Regions from separate parts of the Streptomyces sp. NPDC005302 genome, predicted to be linked through region 1. Evidence: riboswitches for the same ligand, from Rfam matches in the RefSeq annotation. Region 1 holds a riboswitch; each other region holds the start of a gene.

Region 1 (7,957 bases):
CACGCGTCACGGGTTGGCAAAATACGTGTACACACCATGCTTTCTGTGCCGGTTCGCCCGCGCTGTCCGTCCCGGCACCCCTCCCGCGGGAACGCCGAAGGGGCCGCCCGCACCACGGATGGCGGGCGGCCCCTTCGGGGCGTGCGGTGACCGGAGGTCAGGAGGCCTCGGTCAGGAGGCCTTGGCCTTCTCCTCGGACTTGGCGGCGGACGCCGGGGCGGCGGCGGCCGGAGCCGGCTTGGCGGCCTCGTAGAACTCCTCGCGCGGCGTCTCCATGGCGCCGAGGGAGACCACCTCGCGCTTGAGGAACATGGCGAGCGTCCAGTCCGCGAAGACACGGATCTTGCGGTTCCAGGTCGGCATGGCCAGACCGTGGTAGCCACGGTGCATGTACCAGGCGAGACGGCCCTTGAGCTTGATCTTCATCTTGCCCATGACGATCATCGCGACGCCCTTGTGGAGGCCGAGACCGGCCACCGCACCCTTGTTGGAGTGCGCGTACTCCTTCTGCGGGAAGCCCCGCATGCCGGAGACCACGTTGTCGCCGAGGACCTTCGCCTGACGCAGCGCGTGCTGCGCGTTCGGCGGGCACCAGGCGTTCTCGACGCCGGCCTTGCGGGCGGCCATGTCCGGCACCTGGGCGTTGTCGCCCGCGGCCCAGATGTAGTCCGTGCCCTGCACCTGGAGGGTGGTCTGCGTGTCCACGTGGCCGCGCGGGCCGAGGGGCAGGCCGAAGCGGGAGAGAACGGGGTTCGGCTTGACGCCGGCCGTCCACACGATGGTGTTGGAGTCGACCTCGAGGCCGTTCTTCAGCACCACGTGGCCGTCGACGCAGGAGTCCATGGAGGTGGAGAGGTAGATCTCCACACCGCGGCTCTCCAGGTGCTCCTTGCCGTACTGACCGAGCTTCGGACCGACCTCGGGGAGGATCTTGTCCGCGGCGTCGACGAGGATGAAGCGCATGTCCTCACGGGACACGCTGCTGTAGTACTTGGCCGCGTCGCGGGCCATGTCCTCGACCTCGCCGATCGTCTCGGCGCCGGCGAAGCCGCCGCCCACGAAGACGAAGGTCAGCGCCTTGCGGCGGACGTCCTCGTCCGTGGTGGAGTCGGCCTTGTCGAGCTGCTCGAGGACGTGGTTGCGCAGGCCGATGGCCTCCTCGATGCCCTTCATACCGATGCCCTGCTCGGCGAGGCCGGGGATCGGGAAGGTGCGGGAGACCGCGCCCATCGCGATGACGAGGTAGTCGAAAGGCAGCTCGTACGCCTCGCCCACGAGGGGGGCGATCGTGGCTACCTTGCGGTCCTGGTCGATGGTGGTGACCCGGCCGGTGAGGACCTCCGCCTTCGGCAGCACGCGTCGCAGCGGGACGACGACGTGCCGAGGGGAGATGCTGCCGGCGGCGGCTTCGGGGAGGAAGGGCTGGTAGGTCATGTACGACCGGGGGTCGACGACCGTGACGGTCGCCTCTCCGTAGCGCATCTTCTTGAGAATGCGCCGAGCTGCGTACAGGCCTACGTACCCACCGCCTACTACGAGGATCCTGGGACGCTCCGTGGTGCTCATGCCATCGAGTATCCACCCGGTCATGGGGGGTCGCTCGTGCGCCCCTTCACAAGCTTGGGCGGGTGCTCTGTTACACTGCGCGGCCCGCCTGAGCGAGGGCATGGTCCGCGGGGGCGGCCGACGTACGGTTCGTACCCTTGTCAACACCGCGTGAGCTGCACTCCGACCCGTTCGGCCCAGTGGGCAACTCCCCTGTTTCACCGGCCGGAAACACGCCCGCAACGCTCCGTCGGAGCCGCTCCGGAGGCGCCCGGACCCCGCCCGGAGGCCCAACCGGCCCCTTCCACGCCCAGCAGGGGTTTTTTCCTTGTGAAGAACTTCACGAACTTTCTCGGCGAGGTCCGTCCGAGGAGCTCCACAGACCCCCTCGGACGCGCTCATACGCTAGCCGACCTGCTCAGCCGAGGCTACTGATCAGTAGCAAAGGAGACCTAGGCCACCGACCACGCGATGCCGTCGAGGATGTCGTGCTCGCTCACGACGACCTCCCGGGCGCCGGTGCGCTCCATGATCGACAGCAGGACGAGGGCGCCCGCGCCGATCACGTCGACGCGCCCCGGATGCATGGAGGGGACCGCCGCGCGCTCGGCGTGGGTGGAGCGCAGCAGCCACTCGGTGATCTCGCGGACCCGCTCGACGGGGATCCGCGAGTGGTGGATGGCCGCGGGGTCGTAGGCGGGCAGGTCCTGGGCGATCGCCGAGACCGTGGTGACCGAGCCCGCCAGGCCGACGAGCGTGCGCGCCTCGCTCAGCGGGACGGTCTCGGCGGCCAGGTCGAGGGCCGCCTCGATGTCGGCGCGCATGGCAGCGATCTGCTCGGCGGTGGGCGGGTCGGTGACGCCGCCGTCCCGCACGAGGTGCCGCTCCGTCATCCGTACGCAGCCCACGTCCACGGACCGCGCCGCGCGCACCGCGTCGGCGCCGACCACGAACTCCGTCGAGCCGCCGCCGATGTCCACGACGAGGTAGGGCTTGGCGAGGTCGTCGCTGCCCTTCAGCTCCAGGGTCGCGCCGGTGAAGGAGAACTCCGCCTCCTGGTCCCCGCTGATGACCTCGGGCTCGACGCCGAGGATGTCGAGGACGCCGCGCACGAAGTCGTCGCGGTTCTCGGCGTCCCGGGAGGCGGAGGTGGCCACGAAGCGGAGCCGCTCGGCGCCGTGCTCCTTGATGACCTTGGCGTACTCGCGGCACGCGGCGAACGTCCGCTCCAGCGCCTCCGGCGCGAGCCGTCCCGTCCGGTCGACGCCCTGGCCGAGCCGCACGATGGTCATCCGGCGGTCCAGGTCGACGAGTTCCCCGGTCCGCGGGTCCGCGTCGGCGACCAGCAGGCGGATCGAGTTCGTACCGCAGTCGACGGCGGCGACGCGGGTCACCGGCCGGCCTCGTCGACGGGCTCCGCGGACTCCGTGGGCTGCGCGGTGTCGCCGGGGAGCGTCACGCACGCGCCCTTGCGCCACCACTCCGGCAGCATCGCGATGGTCTCGTCGCCGAGCGGGTTCACGCCCGGTCCGGCGGCCAGCGAGTGGGCGACCAGGACGTGCAGGCACTTCACCCGGTCCGGCATGCCGCCCGCGCTCGGGAAGCCCGCCAGGACCTCGATGGCGTCACGGCGCGCGATGTAGTCCTCGTGGGCGGCGCGGTAGGCGGCGGCCAGTTCGGGGTCGGTCGCCAGCCGGTCCGTCATCTCCTTCATGACCCCGTTGGCCTCCAGCGTCCCGATCGCGGACGCGGCCCGCGGGCACGTCAGGTAGTACGTGGTCGGGAAGGGCGTGCCGTCGGGGAGGCGGGGTGCCGTCTCCACCACGTCGGGCTGACCGCAGGGGCAGCGGTGCGCGATCGCGCGCAGCCCGCGCGGCGGCCGGCCGAGCTGCTGCTTGAATGCCTCGACGTCGGCGTCGGTGGGCTCGGTGCGCGGGGTGGTCGGCGGTGGCGTTTCCATGCCGTGAGTCACGTGTCTTTCTGGTCAGTTCAGGGGTTCGTCACTGGTCGGCGGCGTCGGACTTGTCGACGCCGTCCCAGACGTTGGTGTACCAGGGGCGGTCGGCGGCGCCCTGGCCGGCGCGGGCCTGCTTCGCCGCGTCCGGGTCGACCACGACGTAGCCGGTCTCGCCGGGCATCACGTAGTGCAGCCGCTGCCGGATCTGCTGCTCGGCGTACGCGTCGTCCTGCCAGCGCGCCTTCAGGTCGCGCAGCTGCTCGACCCGTTGACGGGCCTGCTCCTGCCGGTGCTCCAGGTCGGCGACCTCGGCACGCTGGGAGACGTACTGCCGCATGGGGTACGCGAGCGCGACGATCAGGGAGCACAGGACGAGCGCGAGGAGCGCGGCCCGGCCGGTGAGCCGGGAGCGGCGGGCCTGCCGTTTGGTCTGGGAGCGGTAGACCCGGGCCGCCGTCTGCTCACCGAGCAGCTTGAGCCTGGTCGAGGTGGAGAACCGGTCCCGGTCCTTCACGGCCATGAGTCCCGCCTCCCCAGTACCGGCCCGCCGTGGTGCGGGCCCGTCACGTGCGTACGTCCCCGCACACGGTACGGGACCGAGTACGGGGACGTACGTACGACGCTGCCCAAGCGGGCGGGCGGTGCTCAGCCCTTGAAGCGGGGGAACGCGCTGCGGCCGGCGTACACCGCGGCGTCGTCGAGGATCTCCTCGATGCGCAGCAGCTGGTTGTACTTGGCGACACGGTCCGAGCGGGCCGGGGCGCCGGTCTTGATCTGGCCGCAGTTCACGGCGACCGCGAGGTCGGCGATGGTGACGTCCTCGGTCTCGCCGGAGCGGTGGGACATCATGCACTTGAAGCCGTTGCGCTGGGCCAGCTCGACGGCGTCCAGGGTCTCGGTCAGCGAACCGATCTGGTTGACCTTGACGAGCAGGGCGTTCGCGGAGCCCTCCTCGATGCCGCGGGCCAGGCGCTCCGGGTTGGTGACGAAGAGGTCGTCGCCGACGATCTGGACCTTGTCGCCCAGCCTGTCGGTGATGACCTTCCAGCCGGCCCAGTCGTCCTCGTACAGCGGGTCCTCGATGGAGACGAGCGGGTACGCGGAGACGAGCTCCTCGTAGTACTCCGTCATCTCGGCGGCCGAGCGGGACTTGCCCTCGAACTCGTACTTGCCGTCCTTGTAGAACTCGGACGCGGCGACGTCGAGCGCGAGACCGATCTGCTCACCGGGGATGTAACCGGCCTGCTTGATGGCCTCGACGATGAGGTCGAGGGCGGCGCGGTTGGACTCCAGGTTCGGGGCGAAGCCGCCCTCGTCGCCGAGACCGGTCGACAGGCCCTTGGTCTTCAGCACCTTCTTGAGCGTGTGGTAGACCTCGGCGCCCCAGCGCAGGGCCTCGGAGAAGGACTCCGCGCCGATCGGGGCGATCATGAACTCCTGGATGTCCACGTTCGAGTCGGCGTGCGACCCGCCGTTCAGGATGTTCATCATCGGAACGGGCAGCAGGTGCGCGTTCGGGCCGCCCAGGTAGCGGAAGAGCGGCAGGTCGGACGCCTCGGAGGCGGCGTGCGCGACGGCGAGCGAGACGCCGAGGATCGCGTTGGCGCCGAGCGAGCCCTTGTTGTCGGTGGCGTCCAGGTCGAACATGGCCTGGTCGATCAGGCGCTGCTCGGTGGCGTCGTAGCCGACGAGCTCCGGGCCGATCTGCTCGATGACGGCGAGGACGGCCTTCTCGACACCCTTGCCCCCGTAACGGTTGGGGTCACCGTCACGGAGCTCGATGGCCTCGAAGGCACCGGTGGAGGCGCCGGACGGAACGGCGGCACGACCCGTGCTGCCGTCGTCGAGGCCGACCTCGACCTCGACCGTGGGGTTGCCTCGGGAGTCCAGGATTTCCCGGGCTACGACGACGTCGATGGACGGCACGAGCATCTCCTTCTGGGATGTGACGCGAATACGCAGGGCTTGGCTAGTCCTGCGGGACGAGCCTAACCGGCCCGAGGGGATCGGCCAGCCGATCGACCATCCCTTGGGCAGAACTCGGGGTACATATTGTTCCCGATCGGAACAAAAAAGAAAGGAAAAACCCCGCCCCGGCGCGTACGGGGGAACACGCGCCGGAGCGGGGAGTCCGTGGGGACGGGGACCCTCGGTGGGGATCGGACCCGGAGGCCGGGTCCGCGAGGGGTCGTCCCGCAGCCGGGCGGAGCCGCGGGGCCGGGTCGTGGTCGCCGTCCGCCGAGGGCGACCACGTCCGGCCGGTGTGCGGCCTCACTCAGTGCAGGTGCAGCTGCTGGCCGGGGAAGATGAAGTCGGCGTCGTCCACGATGTCGTGGTTCAGCTTGAACAGCTTCTGCCAGCCGCCCTTGACGTGCTTCTTCTCGGCGATCGCGCTGAGGGTGTCGCCCTTGACGACCTTGTACTCGCCGTCACCCTTCTTGACCTTCTTGCCGGTCGGGGTGGTGACGGTCTTCTTGGCGGCCGGGCGCTCCTGCGAACGGGAGGCGGGCTGCTCCGACGTACGGGTGTCGGAGCCGGTGGACGCCGAGGAGCCGGAGGAGGTCGACGGGGCCGACGGGGTCGAGGGGGTGGAGCTGCCACCGCTGTACGCGGCGCTCGACAGGCCGGTGCCGCAGGTCGGCCAGGCACCCTTGCCCTGCGCGGCGAGGACCTTCTCGCCGACGGCGATCTGCTGCGACTTCGAGGCCTGGTCGGCGGTGGAGGCGTAGGCGGTACCGCCGTACGCGGCCCAGGTGGAGGACGAGAACTGCAGGCCGCCGTAGTAACCGTTGCCGGTGTTGATCGACCAGTTGCCGCCGGCCTCGCACTGGGCGACGGCGTCCCATTCGGAGCCGGTCGCGGCGGAGGCGTTGCCCGCGGCCATCAGCGGGGCGGCGATGGCGACACCGGTGACACCGGCGAGCGTGGCGACACGAGTGGCCTTGTTCGGGCGGCGGTGCTTGCCCTTGCTGGAAAACAGCATCGAGTGATCCCCTCACCGACGCCTGCGAGGTGAGCTGTCGGGTTCGGGCCGGTTGAGTTGCCCGGCCGCACGTCCCCGGTCCCGTCTCGGAACCACAGCGCGCGGCTTTACCCCAAGCCGTCCCCGGGGGTCTCTCAACTCCCGGTCGCGGCACTTACCTTGGGTCCCCCGCTCCTGCCTACGGCGCTTGACGCGACGACTGTTCCCGTACGGCCGCTGGCAGGATTCGGCGTTGCGACCGTCGGGGCCCGCTGTGGCGAGCGGTCACGACCGTAAGCAGTCGATCGCCTGATTTTCAAAGACGATCAGGGCTTCTGAGACTCATGTCTCACTCGCACCAAACCGGACATTCCCCAGCGAACCATGACGCGAACTCCCGCTACTTTTGCACCGTTTCGCTATCAACAGCAAGGCTCTGACCGGGGAGGATGAGGTTCGGATCGATGCCCACGGTCTTCTCGTTCGCGGCGTACAGGTCGGCCCATCCGCCCGTGACGTCAAGGTCGTCGGCGATCGTCCAGAGGCTGTCACCGGCGCGCACGACATAGGTGTCGTCGCCGGCGTCGCGCGCGTCGTCCGAGCCGCGCGAGGCGTGCCGTCCGGACGCGCTGTCGGCGCGGCTGTCGGTGGCGGCGCCCTTCGCGTCCTCGTCGGCGCTGCCGCCGCGGTGCCGCCCGGGCGTGGCGGACGCGTCGTCGGAGGGCTCCGAAGAGGTGCCGCTCCGGCCGGACTTGTCCGACTTGCCCGACTCGGACTCGTCGGCCGTCGCCTTGTCCGAGCTGTCCGAGCCGTCCCCGTCCTGCGAGTCGGCGGACTTCGCGGTGTTCTCGGTCACTCCCGGCGAGGCGGTTTCACTCGAACCGGATGAATCCGACGATCTGGACGATTCGGTGGAAGGGGAGGAACTGGGCGACGTGGACAGGCCGCTCGAACCGGAGTCGCTCGTGTCGTCACCCATGCCCGTGTCGACATCGACCTCGGCCGAGGTCTTGCTGAGCCCGGAGAGCGGGCCGCAGGTCGGCCAGGCGACGAGGCCCTGGTCGTCGAGCACCTTCTCGGCGACGGCTATCTGCTGCGAGCGGCTGGCCTGGTCGGGGCTCTGGGCGTACTCACGGCCGCCGTACTTCTCCCAGTTGTCCTGGGTCAGCTGGAGCCCGCCGTAGTACCCGTTGCCGTTGTCGGCGCTCCACGCGCCGCCGCTCTCGCACTCGGCCACCCGGTCCCAGGTGGTCCCGTCGGCCGCGCTCGCGCTCGATGCCCCGAGGAGCGGGATCGCGATGGCCGATCCGGCCACTCCCGCGGCGACGATGAGGGCCGGGGCCTGACGGGGGCGCCGGTGACGGCCGTTCCCGGAGAGCATGCGGAAGCCTTTCGCGTGACAACGGGGTGACTACGGCACCTACGGCGAAGTGACGATCGCCGGGGCCGCATTGATGGGTGAACGTATATGGACTCGAACGCTTGTCACAAGT
Region 2 (7,957 bases), on a different contig from region 1:
TGACCCGACGGGCGCACGACGTCCGTGCCGGAGACCACGACCGTGCCGGAGCGGCCGTGGTAGCCGATCGGCAGGTGCTTCCAGTTGGGCGTGAGGGAGTCGGCGGCGTCGGGACGGAAGATCTGGCCGACGTTCCGGGCGTGGTTCTCGGAGGCGTAGAAGTCGACGTAGTCCGCGACGGTGAAGGGGAGGTGGAGTGTCACCTCGGAGAGGGGATGGAGATGCGGAGCGAGGGTGTCCCGGTGGGCCGGGACGGTCACCCAGGCCGTCAGCGCGCGCCGGACGTCGGACCAGGCGGTGCGGCCCGCGGCGAGCAGGGGGTCGAGCGTCGGCTGCGCGAGCAGCCCGGCGTACGGGGAGCCGAGCGCACGGGCCGCGGCACCCGCGTCCAGCACATGGTCGCCGAGGCGTACGCCCACGCGCCGCTGCGCGGCACCCGCCGCGCCGGTCGGGGAGAACACGCCGTACGGGAGGTTGTGCGGGCCGAAGGGATCGCCCTCGGGGACATCGAAGGGGGGCATCGGTAGGTGCCTCGCTTTCGGGTTCGTACGCGCCATGTGATCCATGCGTTCCACGCGTTTCCTGTGGTCGGGGCACACGTTACGGGGGAGTGGGCCCGCAGCGGCAGTGTCTAAAGAGTTTGCAATGTCCGAAATGGCCTTGTCGGAGGTGGCAATTCCGGCTTAGCGTCCTTTGGGGGACACGGACGGGGTGGGTCCGGTCCGTAGGGGGGACATGTGGGGGGACCCATGGCCAGGAGTTCCAGCGGTGTGCCGGTCGACGCCGACCGTGAAGTCCCGGGCCTCATAGTCAAGTTCGGCGACTACCCGCTGCATCACGGCGGTGTGGGCGCCATCCGGAGCCTGGGCCGGCTCGGCATACCCATGTACGCCATCACCGAGGACCGGTACACGCCGGCCGCCAGTTCGCGCTATCTGCGGCGCGCGTTCGTGTGGCCGACCACGGGGACGGAGGAACCCGAACAGCTCGTCGAGGGGCTGCTGCGCGTCGGCCGGCGCATCGGCCGCCCCACGGTCCTCGTCCCGACCGACGAAGAGGCCGCGGTGCTGATCGCCGAGCACCAGGAGGAGTTGGCGGGCCGCTTCCTCTTCCCGAGGGTGGACGCCAAACTGCCGCGTCGGCTCGCCAGCAAGCAGGGGCTGCACGAACTGTGCGTGGAACACGGCATCCCCAGCCCCGCCGCGGCCTTCCCGCAGTCGTACGAGGAGATCGAGACGTTCGCCGAGAAGGCGCGCTTCCCGCTCGTCGCCAAGAACCGCGAGGCCTTCGTGCGCCGCAGCCGGCCCGCGGTGAACGGGACGACCCGGATCGCGACCCGCGAGGGGCTGCTGGCGCTCGCCCGCGACTGGGGGCCGCAGCCCGGCGTGATCCTCCAGGAGTACCTGCCGAGGGAGGACGCGGAGGACTGGATCGTGCACGCCTGCTTCGACGCGGACTCGACACCGCTCGCGATGTTCACCGGCGTCAAGGTCCGCTCCTGGCCGCCGCACGCGGGCATGACGGCGAACGCGTACGTCGTCGACAATCCGGAACTCGCGGACATCGCCGCACGTTTCATCAAACAGATCGGCTTCACCGGAATCATCGACCTCGACCTGCGTTTCGACCGCCGTGACGGTCAGTACAAGCTGCTCGACTTCAACCCGCGCATGGGCGCCCAGTTCCGGCTCTTCGAGAGCGAGTCGGGGATCGATGTCGTCCGTGCCCTGCACCTGAACCTGACCGGCCGGGCCGTTCCGGAGGGGGAACAGCGCGCCGGCCACCGGTACATCGTGGAGAACATCGACCTGCCGGCGCTGCTCGCCTACCGGCGTAGTGGTTACACGACACCGCACGCGCCGGCCCGCGCGAGCGGTACGGAGCTGGCCTGGCTCGCGGGTGACGACCTGCGGCCGTTCTTCACGATGCTCGCGCGCTTCGTGCGGCCGGGCGCGAAGCATCTGTACCAACTGTGGCGGACCAACCGCCGCGGCGGCAGCAGCAGTTCCACCGCGAAGTAGACGTAGTACGTCCTGGGGAGGGACTTCGTGATTCATCCCGTAGCAGTCATCGGCGCGGGGCCGTTCGGACTGTCCACCGCCGCCCATCTGCGGGCGCGGGGCATTCCGGTGCGGGTCTTCGGCGAACCCATGGTGAGCTGGCGCGACCACATGCCCGAGGGAATGCTCCTCAAGTCGACTCCGGCCGCCTCGAACATCGACGCCCCGCAGCGGGGGCACACCCTCGGCGACTACTGCGTGGCGGCGGGGATACCGCGCCTCGTCACGGACGAGGACATCATCCCGGTCGAGACGTTCATCGCGTACGGGGAGTGGTTCCGGCAGAAGCTCGTGCCGGAGCTGGAGCGGGTGCGGGTCGTCTCGGTCGACCGGAGGAGCGGCCGGGACGCGGACGGGTCCGGTGGTTTCGACATCAAGCTGGACTCCGGGGAGTCGTTCACCGCGCGCGCGGTCGTCGTCGCCACCGGGCTGTCCGGGCTGGCCCACCTGCCCGCCGAGCTGGCCGGGGCGGCGGCGGACGGTCCCACGCCCTCCGGTCCGGTCTCGCACAGCTCGCAGCACCACGATCTGCGCCGGTTCTCCGGCAAGGAGCTGATCGTCGTCGGCGCCGGCCAGTCCGCCCTGGAGACGGCGGCGTTGGCCGCGGAGGCGGGCGCGCAGGTCCGTGTCGTGTCCCGGGGCGCGGGGGCGGTCGACTTCGGGGCGCCTCCGTGGGACCAGCCGAAGCTGCGTCCCGAGTCGCCGTTCGGGCGCGCCTGGTCCCTGTGGGCCCTGAGCTACTACCCGCAGCCGTACCGCTATCTGCCCGCCGAGGCCCGGCACTACCTGGTCCGCCGGGTGCTCGGACCCCTCGGTGCGTGGTGGCTCCGGGACCGTTTCGAGGGCAAGGTCGCCGTCCGTGAGGTGCAGCGGATCGTCGGCGCGAAGGCCACCGACGGGAAGCCCGTCCTCACGGTGCGGACCCTCGGCGGCCGGGTCGAGGAACTCACCGCCGACCACGTCATAGCGGCGACCGGCTATCGCGTCGACATCGCCGCGATGGACTTCCTCGGGCATGAACTCCGGGCGGGGCTCGTCGCGAGTCGCGGCACGCCGAGGCTGGGCGCCGGGTACCGCTCCTCACTTCCGGGGCTGTACTTCACGGGCCTGCCGGCGGCGTCCTCGTACGGTCCGGTGATGCGCTTCGTGTGCGGCACGGAGTTCGCCTCCCCGCGGCTCGCCAAGCACCTGGCGGCCGCGCACGGGTGAGCCACCGGATCACTGGCCCCACCGGGCAACCCGTCCGTCAGGAATCCTCCGCGAGGGTCCGGGCGACCGGGTCGCCCGGTGGGGATCGGCGTTCCGGATCAGGGGTGTTGAGCCGTTGTGATCGTTCCTGTACGGGAAAGTCCGTCCGAGCGGAAGCGGGCCCTGCGTGATCCCAACCGGTCGCAACGCGCCTGCCACCGTACGGTGAACGGCGTTGCTGACGGGATACCGGACGTCGTCCGGTTCACGCCGGGCCGATGTGTCGTTCGATCCGTATTCTTCGGATCATGGCCGCTCCGACTGCATATTCACTCATCGCCACTGACCTGGACGGAACGCTGCTGCGCGGCGACGACACGCTCTCCGACCGGTCGCGGGCCGCGTTGGCGAAGGTGACCGCGTCGGGCGCCCAGCACCTGGTGGTGACGGGCCGTCCCGCGCCCCGCGTTCGACCGCTGCTCGACGAACTCGGCGGTGAGGGGCTGGCGGTGTGCGGTCAGGGCGCGCAGCTGTACGACGCGGGGACGGACCGGCTGCTGTGGTCGGTGACCCTGGACAGGGAGTTGGCGGAGACGGCACTCGGAAAGATCGAGGCGGAGGTCGGCCTGCTGTACGCGGCGGTGGACCAGGACGGCGTGGACGGGCTGACGCTCATCGAGCCGGGGTACGTGATGCCGCATCCCACTCTTCCGGCGGTGCGGGTGCGGCGGCGGGACGACCTGTGGGCCCAGCCGATCAGCAAGGTGCTGCTCCGCCATCCCTCCCTGTCCGACGACGAGTTGGCGTCGGCGGCCCGGGGAGTGGTCGGTTCGCTGGCGACGGTCACCATGTCGGGACCCGGGACCGTCGAACTCCAGCCATGCGGAGTGACCAAGGCCACCGGCCTCGCGCTCGCCGCGACCCACCTCGGCCTCACCCGGTCGGCGACGCTGGCCTTCGGGGACATGCCCAACGACATCCCGATGTTCGACTGGGCGGCGCACGGGGTCGCGATGGCCAACGCCCATCCGGAACTGAAGGCCGTGGCGGACGAGGTCACCCTCTCGAACGAGGAGGACGGGATCGCGGTGGTCCTGGAACGGATCTTCGGGTTCTAGGAGGGAGCCGGCCCGGGACTTCCGCCGTCGTCCCAGGCCGTGCCGTCAGCACTCCCGGTCCCGGGCGGGTGAGGCGTCGGGGCGCCGGACGCCGGGCGCGTCACCCTCAGGAAGGCGACCGCTCCGCGCACCCGGTCCGCCACCGTCCCACGGCACCGGTCGTTCCCGCCCGCGGGCCGGTACGCCACCGCCGGCGGACCCGAAGGTGCCGCCGGCCGGTGTCGTGCGGGGGCGCGGGGTGCGCCGGTGCGATCAGTAGGCGCCGTTGACGTTGTCGATCGAGCCGTACTTGTCGGCGGCGTAGTTGCAGGCGGCCGTGATGTTGGCGACCGGGTCGTAGGGGTCCATCGACGTGCCGGCCACGTGGTAGGCCTGGAACGTGGGGTCGATGACCTGCAGCAGGCCCTTCGAGGGGGTGCCCGCGACCGCGTTGGAGTCCCAGTTGTTGATGGCCTGGGGGTTGCCGGACGACTCACGCATCACGTTGCGGTGGATGCCGTCGTAGCTGCCCGGAATGCCTGCCTTGCCCATGATGTCCAGGGACTGCTTGATCCAGCCGTCCAGGTTGTTGGCGTACGTGGTGGCGGACGCCTGGGTGGCGGTGGTCTTGGCGGCCGTGGTCGCCTTGGCCGGAGCCTTCAGGGTCTTGGTGCCGACGGTCAGCGTGAGGCCCGTGCGGAGGTGGGCGGGGTTGTCGCCGATGACCGCGCGGTTCGCCGCGTACAGCTTCTGCCAGCCGCCGCTCGACGGGTACTTCTTCGCGATCTTGGTCAGGGTGTCCCCGGCCACCACCTTGTAGGTGACGAGCTGGACGTTCGGGACGACCGCGGTCTTGGCGGTCTTCGCGACCTGGGGGGTCGCGGCGTGGGCGCCGGTCGCGCTCATGAGCGGGAGGGCGAGGGCGAGTGCGCCCGTTCCGGCGGCGATCATTCCGCGGGTGATGAAGGTGGTCCGGCCGTGACGGTGCGTGCCTGCGGGCATGACGAAATGTCCTCTCCGACGCCTACGAGGTGAGCTGTCGGGTTCGGGCGGGAGATGCCCGGCCGCGCTGTTGGGCGCGGCTTCACCCCTAGCCGGTCCGGTCTCCCGGATCGGCGGCTTACCTGTGGTTCCCCCGCTCCTGCCGTGCGTGGGTGGGTGGGTTACCGGGCGGCGGCAGGATTAGGCGATCCGCTCGGTGCGACGAGAACGTATGCGACTGCACATGTCGGGAACAAGGCCTGATGTGGCGGTGAAGATCGCTTTTGCCTGTTTAGGGCGAGGGTGAAACGTCCGATTGCGCCGGAATTGAATCCTCAACTTGCCTTTGGCGAAGGGGGTGGCAAGGAGTGGGCAGCGGGTGATCCATTGGTTCTCGCGTGACTCAACTCACGCGCCCGGGGGTCATCAAGGCGGCATGCCGGGCAAGTCGGGCATTACGCCACCACTGTCCGGGGCGCGGAGAGTTCCGGGACGCCCGCCGGGCGGGCCGCACGGTGTGGGGGACGGGCGGGCCGCACGGCGTGCGGGACCGAGGCGGTGCCGGTGCCGGCGCGGGTGAACTGCGCCGCGTGGAGGCGGAGTTGACGACTCCCGGGCGGCTCACGGCCGAGTGGCCGGGCGGCCTCAGGCCAGATGCCGGGCGGCTCCAGGAAGGATGCCGGGCGGGGGCGGCCGGTGAACTGCCGTTCCCGCCCGCTTCCTTCAGCCCGCGGTGCGCGGGATGCGCTTCTCCCAGGTCCGGTGGAAGACGACCTCGTCGCCGTCCCGGCAGACGACCTCGTTCGAGGTGATGAAGTCCCGCGCGTCGCAGCTGATGACCGACGTCGTCTCGACGCGGGTGTCCCAGGGCAGGTCGGGGCGGTGCAGCCGGACCGTCCAGGTGGACCGGGCGCGGGCGGACAGCGGGTCCGACTCGTCGATCGTGTACGTCTCCCGCGCGTCCTCCGTGCACTCCAGGCCGTCGGGATACACGCGGGTGCCGCCGTAACGGGGATCCACGTCCAGACGCCAGGTGCCCGCGGCCACATCACGCAGGACCAGGCGCTCCGGGCGCGGCTCGTCGAGCGTCACCGGGACCACCACGCCGAGGGGCTCGGCCTCCTCCGCCTCCTCGAAGGTGATGGAGGGGTCCGACTCCCGCGTCCGTACCGGCAGTTCCAGGGTGCTGCCCTCGGGGTCCAGCGTGAATCCGGCCTCGGAGCCGGGCTGCGGCCAGACCCAGGGCCAGTACGCCGAGGAGACGCTCAGGCGGATGCGGTGGCCCGGAGGGAACGCGTAGCCGATGCCGTTCAGCTCGAACTCCACGTCCTCCGTGGTGCCCGGCTCCCAGGGAACGGCCTGGTCGCGGCCACGGCGCGCCGACAGGTTCAGGACGCCCCGGGTGACGAGCGTGGAGGCGCCGTCCGGGGTCACGTCGCACAGCCGGGCGATCACCTGGCCCCGGGCGGACGTCGACGTCAGCCGCAGGCGGACCCGGGGCCGGCCCAACACCCACGTCTCCTCCGGTACTTCGAACTCGAAGCAGACCGACCGGGCGTCCTCCTCGCGCTGGTCGGGCGGCAGGTCCGCGTCGTTCCCGAACGGGAAGAAGCGGCCGGCGTCGACGCCGGTGTGCTGCGGGGAGCGCACCAGGAGCGGGGCGCCCTGGAGCGCGTACGGGACGGGGGTCACCGACGGCGAGGGCCACGCGGGGTCGCCGACCCAGCGGCCGGGCAGCTCCTCGTACACGGTCGCCGGGGGATGCGCGTCCATCACGTAGGAGCGCAGCAGGGGGACGGCGAGCGCGCCCGAGTCCTCGTCCTTGAGCCAGTGGTCCCACCAGCGGAGCGTCTCCTGGAGGAAGCCGATCGCCGGACCCGGCGGCAGGCCCCGGTCGGGGTACTGGTGGGACCAGGGGCCGATGAGACCGCGTACGCGCTCCGGCGGCAGGTTCTCGACCAGGCGCAGCACGGTGTCGCGGTACGGGTCGTGCCAGCCGCCGACCGCGAGGACCGCCGCGCGGATGGCGCCGTAGTCCTCGCAGGCGCTGCCGTGCCGCCAGTAGGCGTCCCGGGTCTGGTGCGCCAGCCAGGTGTGGACGAACGGGTCGACGGCCTCCAGCCGCTCGGTCCACATGTCGCGCCACATCACCTCGCCGACGTGCACCGGGTCCGGCGGGCGGGCGACGAAGGCGAGCATGGTGGCCGCCCAGGCGTGCATGTCGACGGCGAGGACGGAACCTCCCGTGTAGTGCACGTCGTTGTCATAGCGGTCGTCCGTCGAGCAGACCGTGACGACCGCCTTGAGCGGCTCGGGTGCGAGGGCTGCGATCTGGAGGGAGTTGAAGCCGCCCCAGGAGATCCCGAACATGCCGACCCGGCCGGTGCACCAGGGCTGGGAGGCCAGCCACTCCACCACCGCGACCCCGTCGGCCAGCTCGGTCTCGGAGTACTCGTCGCCCGGCAGGCCCTCCGAGTTGCCGTGACCGCGCACGTCGACGCGGACGGAGGCGTAGCCGTGCCCGGCGTACCAGGGATGGCGCTGCCGGTCACGCGGTGCCGTCCAGTCGGTCAGCCGGTGCGGGAGGTACTCCAGGAGCGCCGGTACGGGCTCCTCCGTCACCGGGCGCCA
Region 3 (7,957 bases), on a different contig from region 1:
CGAGACGGTCGGGGCCGGCGAACCGGCGGACTCCAGGAGCACCGTGCGCCGGTCGGTGCCGAACTTCTTTGCCACCGCGGCCAGTTCGCCCGAGACCATCTTGCGCAGCTCGGTGTCCGACTCCAGGATCCCGGTCAGCTCGTCGATCTCGCCCATCAGGCGGTCGCGCTCCGACTCCAGCTCGATGCGGTCGAACCGGGTGAGGCGGCGCAGCGGCGTGTCCAGGATGTACTGCGTCTGGATCTCGGAGAGGGAGAAGTGCTCGATCAGGCGCTCCTTGGCCTGAGCCGAGTTGTCGCTGGAGCGGATGAGGCGGATGACCTCGTCGATGTCGAGGAGGGCGACGAGGAGGCCCTGCACCAGGTGCAGGCGGTCGCGCTTCTTGCCGCGCCGGAACTCGCTGCGGCGGCGTACGACGGTGAACCGGTGGTCCAGGTAGACCTCCAGCAGCTCCTTGAGGCCGAGGGTGAGCGGCTGGCCGTCCACCAGGGCCACGTTGTTGATACCGAAGGACTCCTCCATCGGCGTCAGCTTGTAGAGCTGCTCGAGGACCGCCTCCGGCACGAAGCCGTTCTTGATCTCGATGACCAGACGCAGACCGTGCGCACGGTCGGTGAGGTCCTTCACGTCGGCGATGCCCTGGAGCTTCTTCGCGCCGACCAGGTCCTTGATCTTGGCGATCACCTTCTCCGGGCCGACGGTGAAGGGCAGTTCGGTGACGACGAGGCCCTTGCGGCGGGCCGTGACGTCCTCCACCGAGACCGTGGCGCGGATCTTGAAGGTGCCGCGTCCCGTCTCGTACGCGTCCCTGATCCCGGAGAGGCCGACGATCCGGCCGCCGGTGGGCAGGTCGGGGCCCGGGACGTGCTTCATCAGGGTCTCGAGGTCGGCACCCGGGTACCGGATGAGGTGCCGGGCGGCCGCGATGACCTCGCTGAGGTTGTGCGGCGGCATGTTGGTGGCCATACCGACGGCGATCCCCGACGAGCCGTTGACCAGCAGGTTGGGGAAGGCGGCCGGAAGGGCCACCGGTTCCTTCTCCTGGCCGTCGTAGTTCGGGGTGAAGTCGACCGTGTCCTCGTCGATGGACTCGGTCATCAGGGACGTCGCGTCGGCCATCCGGGCTTCGGTGTACCGCATCGCGGCCGGCGGGTCGTCGTTGCCGAGCGAACCGAAGTTGCCGTGGCCGTCGACCAGCGGCAGGCGCATCGAGAAGGGCTGCGCGAGTCGCACCAGGGCGTCGTAGATCGACGCGTCTCCGTGCGGGTGGAGCTTACCCATGACCTCGCCGACGACGCGGGCACACTTCACGTAGCCGCGGTCGGGGCGCAGGCCCATCTCGTTCATCTGGTACACGATGCGACGGTGTACCGGCTTGAGGCCGTCGCGGGCGTCCGGCAGGGCGCGCGAGTAGATGACCGAGTACGCGTATTCGAGGAAGGAGCCCTGCATCTCGTCCACGACGTCGATGTCGAGGATCTTCTCCTCGTACGAGTCGTCGGGCGGCGGGGTCTTCGTGCTGCGGCGGGCCATCGCTGCTGCGGCTCCTTCACAGTCTCTGCCGGGGCATGAGCGGGTTCTGACGCGGACCATTGTGGACCGCCCCGCTGACAACGCCGACCGCGACCCGTCCGTAGCGGCCTTCCGGAGCGCCCCGAGGCCCCCGTGACGACCGTTCCAGGGGGCGCGTTCGTGCCGCCTGCCGGACCTCTGCCGCACCCGTCCGCTCCGGTGTCCGGATGTTTCTCGGGGGCGTGCGGGGGGCGCTCGCGGTTCTCGCTCTCGGCGTACGAGGTGCGGGAACTTCGCCAGGCGTCCGCGCGCTTGCATACAGTGGCAGGACCGACAGGAATGACGCAGTTCCGCGAGCGAAGGGACGTACATGCCCATGGGTCACACGGCCACAGCTGAGGCAGGCTCCGGCGGCCTGACAGCGACCGAGCACCGGCTGGCCAACGGCCTGCGTGTGGTGCTCTCCGAGGACCATCTGACCCCGGTCGCGGCGGTGTGCCTCTGGTACGACGTCGGCTCGCGCCACGAGGTCAAGGGCCGGACCGGGCTCGCCCACCTCTTCGAGCACCTGATGTTCCAGGGCTCCAAGCAGGTCCACGGCAACGGGCACTTCGAACTCGTCCAGGGCGCCGGCGGCTCGCTCAACGGCACGACGAGTTTCGAGCGCACCAACTACTTCGAGACCATGCCCACCCATCAGCTGGAGCTCGCGCTCTGGCTGGAGGCGGACCGCATGGGCTCGCTGCTCGCCGCGCTGGACGACGAGTCCATGGAGAACCAGCGCGACGTCGTGAAGAACGAGCGCCGCCAGCGCTACGACAACGTTCCCTACGGCACCGCGTTCGAGAAGCTGACCTCGCTCGCGTACCCCGAGGGTCATCCGTACCACCACACCCCGATCGGGTCGATGGCGGACCTGGACGCGGCGACCCTGGAGGACGCCCGCGCGTTCTTCCGCACGTACTACGCGCCCAACAACGCGGTTCTGTCGGTCGTCGGCGACATCGACCCGGAGCAGACGCTCGCCTGGGTCGAGAAGTACTTCGGCTCCGTCCTCGGGCACGACGGCAAGCCCGCCCCGCGTGACGGCTCGCTGCCCGAGACCATCGGGGAGCAACTGCGCGAGGTCGTCGAGGAAGAGGTCCCGGCGCGCGCCCTGATGGCGGCCTACCGCCTCCCGGAGGACGGCACGCGCGCGTGCGACGCGGCCGACCTGGCCCTCACCGTCCTCGGCGGCGGCGAGTCCTCCCGGCTCTACAACCGGCTCGTACGCCGTGACCGCACCGCCGTCGCCGCCGGCTTCGGCCTGCTGCGGCTCGCCGGAGCGCCCTCCCTGGGGTGGCTGGACGTGAAGACGTCCGGTGACGTCGAGGTCCCGGTCATCGAGGCCGCCGTCGACGAGGAGCTCGCCCGGTTCGCCGAGGAGGGTCCCACGGCCGAGGAGATGGAGCGCGCGCAGGCCCAGTTGGAGCGCGAGTGGCTGGACCGCCTCGGTACGGTCGCGGGCCGGGCGGACGAACTGTGCCGGTACGCCGTCCTGTTCGGTGACCCGCAGCTCGCTCTGACCGCCGTACAGCGCGTCCTGGAGGTCACCGCAGAGGAGGTCCAGGAGGTCGCCAAGGCCCGCCTGCGGCCCGACAACCGCGCCGTGCTCGTCTACGAGCCCACCGCCCCCGAAGCCACCGACGCCGCTGACGACACCGACGAGGAGGCGGCGAAGTGACCGAGCTCGCCACCATGGACTTCCATCCGCAGCCGCAGGCGGGACAGCCGAAGCCGTGGGCGTTCCCCGCCCCCGAGCGCGGCACCCTGGACAACGGCCTGACCGTCCTGCGCTGCCACCGTCCCGGCCAGCAGGTCGTCGCCGTCGAGGTGATCCTCGCCGCGCCGCTGGAGGCCGAGCCCGCGGGCCTGGACGGCCTCGCCACGATCATGGCGCGCGCCTTCTCCGAGGGCACCGACAAGCACTCGGCCGAGGACTTCGCCGCCGAGCTGGAGCGCTGCGGTGCCACGCTCGACGCACACGCCGACCACCCCGGTGTCCGGCTGTCCCTCGAAGTGCCCGTCTCGCGTCTGCCCAAGGGCCTCGGCCTGCTCGCCGACGCCCTGCGCGCACCGGCCTTCGCGGACAGCGAGATCGAGCGCCTGGTGCGCAACCGGCTCGACGAGATCCCGCACGAGACGGCCAACCCGGCCCGCCGCGCGGCCAAGGAGCTCTCCCGGCAGCTGTTCCCGGCGACGGCGCGCATGTCGCGACCCCGCCAGGGCACCGAGGAGACCGTCCAGAAGATCGACTCCGCGGCCGTACGGTCCTTCTACGAGAAGTACGTTCGTCCCGCGACGGCCACCGCCGTGGTGGTCGGCGACCTCACCGACGTGGACGTGGACGCGCTGCTCGGTGACACCCTCGGTTCCTGGACCGGCTCGACCGCCGAGCCGCGCCCGGTACCGCCGGTGCACGCCGACGACACGGGCCGCGTGATCATCGTGGACCGCCCCGGCGCCGTCCAGACGCAGCTGCTGATCGGGCGGGTCGGCGCCGACCGGCACGACCGTGTGTGGGCGGCCCAGGTGCTCGGCACCTACTGCCTCGGCGGCACCCTCACCTCGCGTCTGGACCGTGTCCTGCGCGAGGAGAAGGGCTACACGTACGGGGTGCGGGCGTTCGGCCAGGTCCTGCGTTCCGCGCCGGACGGCACCGGCGCCGCGATGCTCGCCATCAGCGGCTCGGTGGACACCCCGAACACCGGCCCGGCGCTCGACGACCTGTGGAAGGTGCTCCGCACGCTCGCGGCCGAGGGCCTGACCGACGCGGAGCGCGACATCGCCGTGCAGAACCTGGTGGGCGTGGCGCCCCTCAAGTTCGAGACCGCCGCGGCCGTCGCGGGCACGCTCGCCGACCAGGTCGAGCAGTACCTGCCGGACGACTACCAGTCGACGCTCTATCAGCAACTGGCCGCCACCGGCACGGTGGAGGCCACCGCGGCCGCCGTCAGCGCATTCCCGACGGACCGTCTGGTGACCGTCCTGGTGGGCGACGCCGCACAGATCGAGGAGCCGGTCAGGGCCCTCGGCATCGGTGAAGTCAGCGTGGTCACGGCCGAGTAGGGCCGTGTGACCGAGATGGGCCCTGGTGACTGAAGAGTCACCAGGGCCCTCTTTTACGCGGACATCGCCCCCAAGATGTCCGTATTGGTACGGAGGTTGCCTTCTGCGCTGTGGGATGCGCTACAAAAACCGTGATCCGTTTGTTGTTCGAAAGATGTCGCGTTTAGCGTCAGTGCGGCTGTTCGTCAGGCACTGCGCCGCGTCCGCGGCACCGGACAGTCATCGCCGAGTCCCCGCATGGCGCGAGCCAGGGGAGCCGGGGACCCACACGTAGTCCCTGGGGTGAATCGGACGCCCTCCCCCGGAGGGGGTCCGTAGGAGACCTTCCTGCTCCGAACCCGTCAGCTAACCCGGTAGGCGAGAAGGAAGGAAAGGATCAGCCCTTACATGGCGTTCACCTGTGGCACCGGGAAGCATCGTCGTCCGAGCCGCGTGCAGCGCACCACGAAGAACGTCGTCGGCGTCGCGGCCCTCACCACCACCGGTGTCCTCGGAACCCTCGCGGCACCCGCGTTCGCCGCCGAACCGGCCGCCGAGCAGACCGGGCTGACCCAGGCCATCACCATCGGCGACTCCGTCGCCGAGCAGATCGACGAGCAGGCCGACGCCCAGCAGCACGCCGCCGACGTGGCCGCCGCGCGGGAGAAGGCCGAACAGGCCGCGCGCAAGAAGGCCGCCGAGCAGGCGGCCAAGGCCCGCGAGACCAAGGAGCGCGCCGCCCGCGCCGCCGAGCGCAAGCGGCTCAACACCTTCGTCATCCCGATAGCCGGCTCGTACGTCTCCACCGGCTACAAGACCGGCGGCAGCCTCTGGTCGTCCGGCAGCCACACCGGCGTCGACTTCCACGCGGCGTCCGGCACCTCGGTGCACTCCGTCGGCGCCGGTACCGTCGTCACCGCCGGCTGGGGCGGCGCCTACGGCAATCAAGTAGTGATCAAGATGCACGACGGCACGTACACCATGTACGGGCACCTGTCGTCCATCGGTGTCTCCGTGGGCCAGACGGTCACCCCCGGCCAGCAGATCGCGCTCTCCGGCTCGACCGGCAACACCACGGGCCCGCACCTCCACTTCGAGGCGCGCACCACCGCGGAGTACGGCTCCGACATGGACCCGGTCGCGTACCTCCGCTCGCACGGCGTGAACGTCTGACGACCGCTTCGCGGCTTCTCCGCCGTTTTCGATGCCCCGGCTCACCGAGTCGGGGCATCGTCGTTTCCGGAGGCCGTCTGTCCAAAAAATATCCATGGATTCAGGCCCCCCATCGGAAATTAACGCTTCCTGCAATAGAGTCACTGAACAAGCGTCAATCGATGGCGTTTCGCGGGGATTAAGCGGAGGTCCGGTCATGCGTATTCCGGCGCATTCGGTATGCACGGCGATCCGCGACGACATCGTCGCCGGCGTCTACGAGCGTGGCGGCCGGCTCACCGAGGAACTGCTCGCGCGGCGCTACGGCGTCTCGCGCGTCCCCGTGCGCGAGGCGCTGCGCACTCTGGAGGCCGAGGGCTTCGTGGTCACCCGGCGGCACGCGGGCGCCTGTGTCGCCGAGCCCAGCGAGCAGGAGGGCGCGGATCTCCTGGAGATGCGCACGCTGCTGGAGCCGCTGGGTGCCGCGCGCGCCGCGCAGCGCCGTACGGAGGCCCATCTCAAGGTGCTCCGCGGGCTGGTCAGGCTGGGGCAGGAGCGCTCCAGGCGGGGCAACAGCGAGGATCTGCGCTCGCTGGGCGGCTGGTTCCACGAGACGCTCGCCCAGGCCTCGGGCAGCCCCGCGCTGACGTCGACGCTGTCCCAGCTGCGGCACAAGATCGCCTGGATGTACGTGGTCGAGGCGCCGGCCAATCCCGCGGAGTCCTGGGCGGAGCACGGCGGCATCGTGGACGCGGTGGCCCGCGGGGACGGAGAGCGGGCCCGCGCGATCACCGCTCTGCACGCGGAGCGCGCGACGGCGGCGCACCGGCTGCGATTTCCCGCCGGCGGCACCCGGCCGGACCGTGTGAGAACTTCGCAACATCCCGTAAACATGACGGGCCAGCGTCATTAACACGGGCGCCGTATACAAAGAGGGCTATTCGGCGGGACGCTATTTCTGCTGCCGTTTTATTCGCGTGCCCCGAATTTCGGGCAGGCGTTCTTTTCGTTCGCGCGGGATGTGATCCGGACAGGTCGCCGTGAATTCCGGGACGGCGTACGGAAACGGCTGAGCCGCGCCCCCGGCGAGGGGTGGCGCGGCTCAGCCGTGTGCTGTCCGAGTGTCTCGCGGGCTCAGACGGTCTCGGGGAGCTCGTCGAGCCCCTCGGCGACCAGCTTCGCCAGACGGTCGAGGGCGGCGTCCGCACCCTCGGCGTCCGACGCGAGGACGATCTCCTCGCCACCCTGGGCGCCCAGACCGAGGACCGCCAGCATGGAGGCCGCGTTGACGGGGTTGCCGTCGGCCTTGGCGATCGTCACGGGGACGCCGGATGCCGTGGTGGCCCGGACGAAGATGGAAGCGGGGCGGGCGTGAAGGCCCTCAGCCCAGCCGACGTTGACGCGGCGCTCAGCCATGTGATGCTGCCCTTCAGCTGTTCAGGGTTGTCTAGACCAGTGTCCCATATCGTGAAGCGTGCCCGGGCGGCCCTGCCTCCCGCCCACGAGCAGCGTCCCACCGCGGCCCCGGTGCCACCTTCGTACCCCACAGACTGCCCCGCGCCCATGTCGTACGCGAGCCGTAGTCTGGGGCGCATGCAGACCCCGTCGGACCGGCACGAGTACCCCGCGCACTGGGAGGCCGACGTGGTGCTGCGCGACGGCGGCACCGCCCGCGTCAGACCCATCACGGTCGACGACGCGGAGCGCCTGGTCAGCTTCTACGAGCAGGTGTCGGACGAGTCGAAGTACTACCGCTTCTTCGCGCCCTACCCCCGCCTGTCCGCCAAGGACGTCCACCGTTTCACGCACCACGACTTCGTCGACCGGGTGGGTCTCGCGGCGACGGTGGGGGGCGAGTTCATCGCGACGGTGCGCTACGACCGGATCGACGCCCGGGGTCTGCCCGCGTCCGCTCCGGCCGACGAGGCGGAGGTCGCCTTCCTCGTGCAGGACGCCCATCAGGGCCGCGGTGTCGCCTCGGCCCTGCTCGAACACGTCGCCGCCGTGGCCCGCGAGCGCGGCATCCGCCGCTTCGCCGCCGAGGTACTGCCCGCGAACAACAAGATGATCAAGGTGTTCACGGACGCCGGGTACACGCAGAAGCGCTCCTTCGAGGACGGCGTCGTACGCCTGGAGTTCGACCTCGAACCCACCGACCGCTCGCTCGCCGTGCAGCGCGCCCGGGAGCAGCGCGCCGAGGCCAGGT

What was found. A riboswitch is a leader RNA that binds a small molecule or an ion and turns the genes downstream of it on or off. The one in region 1 is predicted to bind cyclic di-AMP.
Region 2: another riboswitch for cyclic di-AMP. It lies ahead of ABZT74_RS26895 (LysM peptidoglycan-binding domain-containing protein); the one in region 1 lies ahead of ABZT74_RS02585 (transglycosylase family protein).
Region 3: another riboswitch for cyclic di-AMP. It lies ahead of ABZT74_RS22600 (M23 family metallopeptidase); the one in region 1 lies ahead of ABZT74_RS02585 (transglycosylase family protein).

The regions. Positions count from the first base shown of each region.
Region 1 is NZ_JBEXGN010000002.1:34,199-42,155, forward strand. Features, by position in the region: gene ABZT74_RS02560 (NAD(P)/FAD-dependent oxidoreductase) at 172-1,566, opposite strand; gene ABZT74_RS02565 (Ppx/GppA phosphatase family protein) at 1,998-2,939, opposite strand; gene ABZT74_RS02570 (DUF501 domain-containing protein) at 2,936-3,505, opposite strand; gene ABZT74_RS02575 (septum formation initiator family protein) at 3,546-4,022, opposite strand; gene eno (phosphopyruvate hydratase) at 4,148-5,434, opposite strand; gene ABZT74_RS02585 (transglycosylase family protein) at 5,778-6,485, opposite strand; cyclic di-AMP (ydaO/yuaA leader) riboswitch at 6,490-6,681, opposite strand; gene ABZT74_RS02590 (transglycosylase family protein) at 6,865-7,845, opposite strand.
Region 2 is NZ_JBEXGN010000021.1:35,456-43,412, reverse strand. Features, by position in the region: gene fahA (fumarylacetoacetase) at 1-521, opposite strand, end outside; gene ABZT74_RS26910 (ATP-grasp domain-containing protein) at 750-2,021, shown strand; gene ABZT74_RS26905 (FAD-dependent oxidoreductase) at 2,049-3,269, shown strand; gene ABZT74_RS26900 (HAD family hydrolase) at 3,557-4,366, shown strand; gene ABZT74_RS26895 (LysM peptidoglycan-binding domain-containing protein) at 4,619-5,347, opposite strand; cyclic di-AMP (ydaO/yuaA leader) riboswitch at 5,352-5,512, opposite strand; gene ABZT74_RS26890 (CocE/NonD family hydrolase) at 6,050-7,957, opposite strand, start outside.
Region 3 is NZ_JBEXGN010000015.1:124,854-132,810, forward strand. Features, by position in the region: gene ABZT74_RS22585 (DNA topoisomerase IV subunit A) at 1-1,533, opposite strand, end outside; gene ABZT74_RS22590 (pitrilysin family protein) at 1,889-3,235, shown strand; gene ABZT74_RS22595 (pitrilysin family protein) at 3,232-4,620, shown strand; cyclic di-AMP (ydaO/yuaA leader) riboswitch at 4,834-4,995, shown strand; gene ABZT74_RS22600 (M23 family metallopeptidase) at 5,008-5,772, shown strand; gene ABZT74_RS22605 (GntR family transcriptional regulator) at 5,969-6,664, shown strand; gene ABZT74_RS22610 (HPr family phosphocarrier protein) at 6,886-7,167, opposite strand; gene ABZT74_RS22615 (GNAT family N-acetyltransferase) at 7,345-7,957, shown strand, end outside.